DNA from 3 places in the Chroococcidiopsis sp. CCALA 051 genome. Region 3 is predicted to be linked to each of the others. Evidence: predicted binding sites of a transcription regulator. Region 3 holds the regulator's gene; each other region holds the start of a gene.
The links. The regulator HrcA, encoded in region 3, represses chaperone genes, less so after heat shock. The targets are predictions, from matches to a motif close to TTAGCACTCNNNANTNNNGAGTGCTAA.

Region 1 (2,198 bases), on a different contig from region 3:
CACCATGCAGCGTAAAAATCTACCAGTACAGGCACATCAGCACCAGAGATCATTTCGGCAAAATTATTGAACTGCTGTTTAGTAGTCATGAGATTTAACACAGTTTTTTACTGTTATATCTCAAGTAGCTGTGAGTGGTGCGTGTTGATGCGGGTGTAGGGTGTAGTGAGTGGCTGGTAGCTAGTGGCTAGTGACTGGTAGCTGGAATTTCTCCCTCAACTTCCTCAGCTTCCTTGTCTCCCTACTCCCTGCTCCCTATTGATAAGATGGTTAGCGCGGTGGTTTAAGTGCGATCGCTAAGTGAGAGTATTTACGTAAGAGTCATTGTTTATGGAAGTATTGCCAGAGGATTTACAACGGTTACGCCAACAAGTGGCAATCGTCACGGGGGCTTCGCGAGGAATTGGACGGGCGATCGCTTTGAGTTTAGCCGCAGAAGGGGCAAACGTTGTTGTAAACTACGCAAGTTCTAGTTCCGCCGCTAAAGAAGTGGTAGAAGAAATTGAGGCGGCGGGGGGTAGCGCGATCGCAATTCCGGCTGATGTCTCGGACGCGGCTCAAGTAGATACTCTGGTTAATACTGTTGTAGAAAAATGGAAGCGAATTGATGTTTTGGTAAACAATGCTGGTATTACCCGCGATACTTTGTTATTGCGAATGAAACCGGAAGACTGGCAAGCAGTCATCGACCTCAATCTTACAGGCGTATTCCTTTGTACCAAAGCTGTCAGCAAAATCATGCTCAAACAACGCAGCGGGCGTATCATTAATATTGCTTCTGTAGCCGGACAAATGGGCAATCCCGGTCAAGCGAACTATAGCGCCGCAAAAGCTGGGGCGATCGGATTTACTAAAACCGTTGCGAAAGAACTCGCCTCCCGTGGCATTATCGTCAATGCTGTTGCCCCTGGTTTTATCACCACTGACATGACCAGTAACATTGATTCTGAAGATATTCTGAAATATATTCCCTTGAGTCGTTACGGCAAACCCGAAGAAGTTGCTGGTATGGTGCGCTTTCTCGCCGCCGATCCTGCGGCTGGATACATTACAGGTCAAGTCTTCAACGTCGATGGTGGCATGGTTATGGCTTAAGAGCGATTAGCGTTTAGCAATTAGCTCACAGCTAATTGCTAAACGCCAGTAGTTTCATTAGCACTCAACTCAAGAGAGTGCTAAATTGACTAATGGAAGCTTGAGGAAACGAAGCGTATGTCAAAAATCGTTGCGTTTGATGATGAATCGCGGCGGGCATTGGAACGGGGTGTGAATGCCCTTGCCGATGCCGTGAAAATTACCCTGGGTCCAAAAGGTCGCAACGTCCTGTTAGAGAAAAAATACGGTGCGCCTCAGATTGTCAATGATGGGATTACCGTAGCGAAAGAAATTGAGTTGGAAGATCCCCTAGAAAATACTGGGGCGCGTCTGATTCAGGAAGTTGCATCGAAAACCAAAGATGTAGCTGGAGATGGTACGACTACGGCGACGGTTCTCGCCCAAGCAATGATTCGCGAGGGACTGAAGAACGTAGCAGCGGGTGCTAATCCAGTGGCGCTGCGTCATGGAATTGAGAAAACCGTTGCCAAGTTGGTAGAAGAAATTGCTGCTGTCGCCAAACCAGTCGAAGGAAATGCGATCGCCTCTGTGGCGACTGTCTCGGCTGGAAACGATGAAGAAGTTGGGGCGATGATCGCTGAGGCAATGGAACGAGTCACCAAAGACGGGGTAATTACCGTTGAGGAATCCAAGTCTCTCACGACCGATTTAGACGTGGTAGAAGGGATGCAGTTGGATCGAGGCTATATTTCTCCCTACTTCATCACCGACAACGAGCGGATGGTAGCAGAGTTTGAGAATCCTCGCTTGTTGATTACAGACAAGAAAATTAGCACGATCCAAGATTTGATTTCGATTTTGGAAAAAGTCGCTCGTGCCGGACAACCTTTGATTATTATTGCTGAGGATGTCGATGGGGAAGCTTTAGCAACTTTGGTTGTGAATAAAGCTCGTGGCGTGTTGAGCGTCTGCGCGATTAAAGCCCCAGGATTTGGCGATCGCCGTAAAGAAATGCTACGTGACATTGCCGTACTCACTGGTGGTCAGTTGATTTCTGAAGAAATCGGCTTGAGTCTAGATACCGCTTCTTTAGAGATGATGGGTGTTGCCCGTAAAGTCATCATCGACAAAGAATCTACTAC
Region 2 (2,198 bases), on a different contig from region 3:
GAAAGAATCAGTAAAACCCACTAGAGTAGGAGCAAACGCCAAAATTTGTACTGAGAAAAGTCAGTCAATTTTGTTTGCTAAATCAAATATTCTTTGTAACTATCCTTAATAAACTGTGATGAGATGGGGTCTCGTGCAAAAGAACTGATGGCTTTTCTGTTATTTTGCCAATTCTATTGACTTCTCTGATGCTGCACTAGTTGTCATCTGCGATCGCGACCGATCTCGGTTCTGGAAGAGGATGAACGAGAAAGGCATATTCGCGCACAATTTTGTTGCCGATGAGATGTTCTTGGATAATCCGTTCAATAACTTCGGGGGTTGCCTGACGATACCAAACCCCATCGGGATACACTACGAGAATTGGACCATTAGTACAGACGCGCAAGCAGTTAGCCTTCGTGCGAAAGATACAACTGGGGCGATCGCTCGTTGGTTTATCGAGTTTTAATTGTTTGAGGCGTTTTTTCAAGTAATCCCAAGATTCTAGGCTCGCTTCCTTAGAACAGCACTGCGGTAAAGTCTGGTCGGCACAAATAAAAACATGGCGTTGAATTTGCGGTAAACCTAAAGCCTGGACGCAAACAGCCAAAGCTTCATCATCTTTTGGTTTACAGGTTTCATCTTGGGGTGTCAGGTTGTCGGTCATTTGAGGAGTGAGGGAGAAAATCTCAGCTTCAGGGAATGAAACGGGTAAGTTACATAATTTACACGCATACACATTGCATTTTAAATTGTCTTGTTCCTCATTATCCCCTTGTCCTCCTTATCCTCCTTGTCCCCCTTGTCCCCCTTATCCCCTGACTCCCGACTCCCTAGTTCGGAAACCCGTACAATCGAATTTGTTGCCACGATCTCTATCTTTTGGCTAAATTAGCACTCAGGAGTTGAGAGTGCTAACAAGGCAAGGAATTTGTATGGCAGCAGTATCTTTAAGCGTTTCTACAGTTAAGCCACTAGGCGATCGCGTATTTGTCAAAGTCAGCGCCTCAGAAGAGAAAACCGCTGGCGGTTTGTACTTGCCCGACACTGCTAAGGAAAAACCCCAAGTTGGTGAAATCGTCGCCATTGGTCCTGGTAAGCGTAATGATGATGGTTCTCGCCAAGAATTAGAAGTTAAGGTTGGAGACAAAGTTCTTTACTCTAAGTACGCTGGCACAGACGTAAAGCTAGGTACAGATGAGTACGTGCTGTTGTCCGAGAAAGACATTTTAGCAGTTGTTAGCTAATCGGTAATGGGTAATAGGTGATGGAAGATTCACAACTACCAACTACCAACTACCAATTCACAAAATCTAAAATCCAAAATCTAAAATCCAAAATCGCAAGACAACTATGGCAAAGCGCATTATTTACAACGAAAACGCTCGTCGCGCCCTAGAACGGGGTATGGACATTCTAGCTGAAGCGGTAGCCGTTACGCTGGGTCCAAAGGGTCGTAACGTGGTGCTAGAGAAAAAGTTTGGCGCACCGCAGATCGTCAATGATGGCGTAACCATCGCTAAAGAAATTGAATTAGAAGATCACGTAGAAAACACTGGTGTATCTCTAATTCGCCAAGCTGCTTCCAAAACCAATGACGCTGCGGGTGATGGTACAACCACTGCAACCGTATTAGCTCACGCCATTGTTAAAGAAGGCTTGCGTAACGTTGCTGCGGGTGCAAATGCAATTTCCCTCAAGCGTGGGATTGATAAAGCGGCTAACTTCCTAGTCGAAAAGATTGCCGAACACGCTCGTCCTGTAGAAGATTCTAAAGCGATCGCTCAAGTCGGTTCGATCTCTGCTGGTAACGATGAAGAAGTTGGCAGCATGATCGCTGAAGCGATGGATAAGGTGGGTAAAGAAGGTGTCATCTCCCTAGAAGAAGGGAAGTCCATGACAACCGAACTAGAAATCACCGAAGGGATGCGCTTTGACAAAGGCTATATTTCTCCCTACTTCGCTACCGATCCCGAACGGATGGAAGCTGTTCTAGACGAACCTTTCATTTTGATTACCGACAAGAAAATTGCTTTGGTACAAGATTTAGTCCCCGTACTAGAGCAAGTTGCACGTTCTGGTCGTCCGCTGCTGATTTTGGCAGAAGATATTGAAAAAGAAGCGCTAGCAACCTTGGTAGTTAACCGTCTGCGTGGCGTACTCAACGTAGCTGCGGTCAAAGCGCCTGGGTTTGGCGATCGCCGCAAGGCTATGCT
Region 3 (2,198 bases):
TCATTATGAATCCTTTTAGCCAAATTAGTGTAGAAGAACTGGCTCAGATGTTAAGTTCTGATGCTAGAGAGCAACTGCAATTGATCGACGTGCGCGAACCGGATGAAGTCGCGATCGCTCGTATTGATGGGTTTGAAGTTCTGCCCTTGAGTCAATTTGCTGATTGGGCTGATTCTATCCCCGCACGCTTCGATCCTCAAGCAGAAACCGTAGTTATGTGCCACCACGGTATTCGTTCGGCTCAAATGTGCCAGTGGTTGAGCCGTCAAGGTTTTACAAATCTTAGAAATTTAGCAGGGGGAATTGATGCTTACTCCACTGCGATCGATCCATCTGTTCCTAGATACTAGGACAGTGACCAGTTACCAGTTACCAGTTACCAGTTACCCTTCACTACTCACTGTTCCCCATTCTTCATCCCCAACAGCGTTCAGTAATAATTGCTACCAAATAATTCTTAATTTTAAGCAAAAGTACAGTCTATATTTAGATTTAGGGTCGCTGAAGCTACGTCTCGCTCCGATTGAATTTATCTAGGTAGAGACTTTAACTCTGCTGGGTGCAGGCTATAACATCTAACATAGATGTATGTATTGACAGACGCTGAGTTTTATGCGTTAAAAGGATATCTTTCCTGAGAAATAGCGGAAACCAGGCAGGAGTTAAGGCACAATCGAAATATAACTTTGTATTTATTTAACACGGTCTATCTTTTTTGCTATCTTGAATAACTAAAAATTAAAAAAATCTACAGATTACATTTACATTTCTTAAATTCGCGTCTCATCTCACTATTCTCATTTCACCTATGCAAGTGCAGCTTAACGATCGCCAACAGCATATACTTTGGGCAACGGTACGACATTACATCGCCACTGCCGAACCCGTGGGTTCCAAAGCTTTATTGGAAGAATATAACCTCGGCGTGAGTTCTGCAACCATTCGTAACGCGATGGGAGTGCTAGAAAAAGCTGGTTTACTTTATCAACCTCACACCTCGGCGGGAAGAATTCCATCTGACTCTGGCTATCGAATTTATGTCGATCGCCTCATAACTCCTTCCGATGTCTGGGGACGACAGGTAGAACAGCTACTCCAAGAGCAATTAAAGTGGGAAGATTGGAGCTTGGAAGCTTTATTAAGAGGCGCAGCGCAGATTTTAGCCAAGGTAAGTGGTTGCATTACTTTAATTACCATGCCCAGCGCTAACATGGCACGGCTGCGCCACATTCAACTGATTCAAATTGAGTCAGGGCGGATAATGTTGATTGTGGTAACCGATACTTATGAAACCCAATCAGTCTTGTTAGATTTGCCGACTTCAGAAGCGGAAACAGTCTTAGAATCAGAACCAGAAGTCATAGAAAGAGAGCTACAAATACTCTCCAACTTCCTCAATAGCCAACTGCGCGGGCGATCGCTGTATGAATTAGCATCACTTGACTGGAATCAATTAGACCGCGAATTTCAACAATATGGCGATCGCTTAAAAACTGTATTTGCAGATATTTGTCGGCGAACTCAGCCACTCCCGGCTAGCACGCAAATTGCCATCCGAGGCGTATCCGAAGTCTTGCGTCAGCCTGAGTTTGCTGAATTGCAGCAAGTCCAAACAATCCTACATCTTCTAGAAGAAGAACAGCAGCAGTTATTGCCTTTTATTTTTGAGGAACCAGAATTAGATTCCAACTCAAGGCGGCGAGTTACAATTCGTATCGGCTCAGAAAATACGCTCGAACCTATCCGTGGTTGTACCCTGATTTCATCTACCTATCGACGCGGTACAATTCCCGTTGGCAGTGTAGGAGTCTTAGGACCAACCCGTTTAGACTACGAATCTGCGATCGCCATAGTGGAAGCTGCTGCTGATTATCTATCTGATGCATTAAGCAACTAGTAATATTAACTGTTTTACATCTTGCCTTTTTGCATGACTTCTTGTAGATGCTGCCGGATTTCCTCTGCCTGTTGCATATCCTGTTGCTTTAACTTCTGGAACAGTTCTACACAAGGCTGCGAGTTCATTGACTGAGCATCATTGATGTAGGTATCGTAAGCTTTGACGGCTTCAGCTTTGTGGTGCAAAGTTGTGAGCAAATCGTATTCTAAATTGCTCATTGCTCTTTCACTTCCAGTCGCAGTCATAGATTTACCCTCCAATATTCAATCTCGTAACTAATAACCACCTTACTTATCCA

Region 1: groL (chaperonin GroEL) is a predicted target of HrcA. The motif match lies at 1,153-1,179, and genes of this name have one in related genera.
Region 2: groES (co-chaperone GroES) is a predicted target of HrcA. The motif match lies at 874-900, and genes of this name have one in related genera.

The regions. Positions count from the first base shown of each region.
Region 1 is NZ_PYCI01000001.1:76,759-78,956, forward strand. Features, by position in the region: gene trxA (thioredoxin) at 1-89, opposite strand, end outside; gene fabG (3-oxoacyl-[acyl-carrier-protein] reductase) at 331-1,095, shown strand; gene groL (chaperonin GroEL) at 1,213-2,198, shown strand, end outside.
Region 2 is NZ_PYCI01000018.1:31,334-33,531, forward strand. Features, by position in the region: gene C7Y66_RS06520 (ferredoxin) at 197-649, opposite strand; gene groES (co-chaperone GroES) at 918-1,229, shown strand; gene groL (chaperonin GroEL) at 1,336-2,198, shown strand, end outside.
Region 3 is NZ_PYCI01000147.1:2,110-4,307, reverse strand. Features, by position in the region: gene C7Y66_RS25775 (rhodanese-like domain-containing protein) at 6-350, shown strand; gene hrcA (heat-inducible transcriptional repressor HrcA) at 809-1,897, shown strand; gene C7Y66_RS25765 (hypothetical protein) at 1,912-2,145, opposite strand.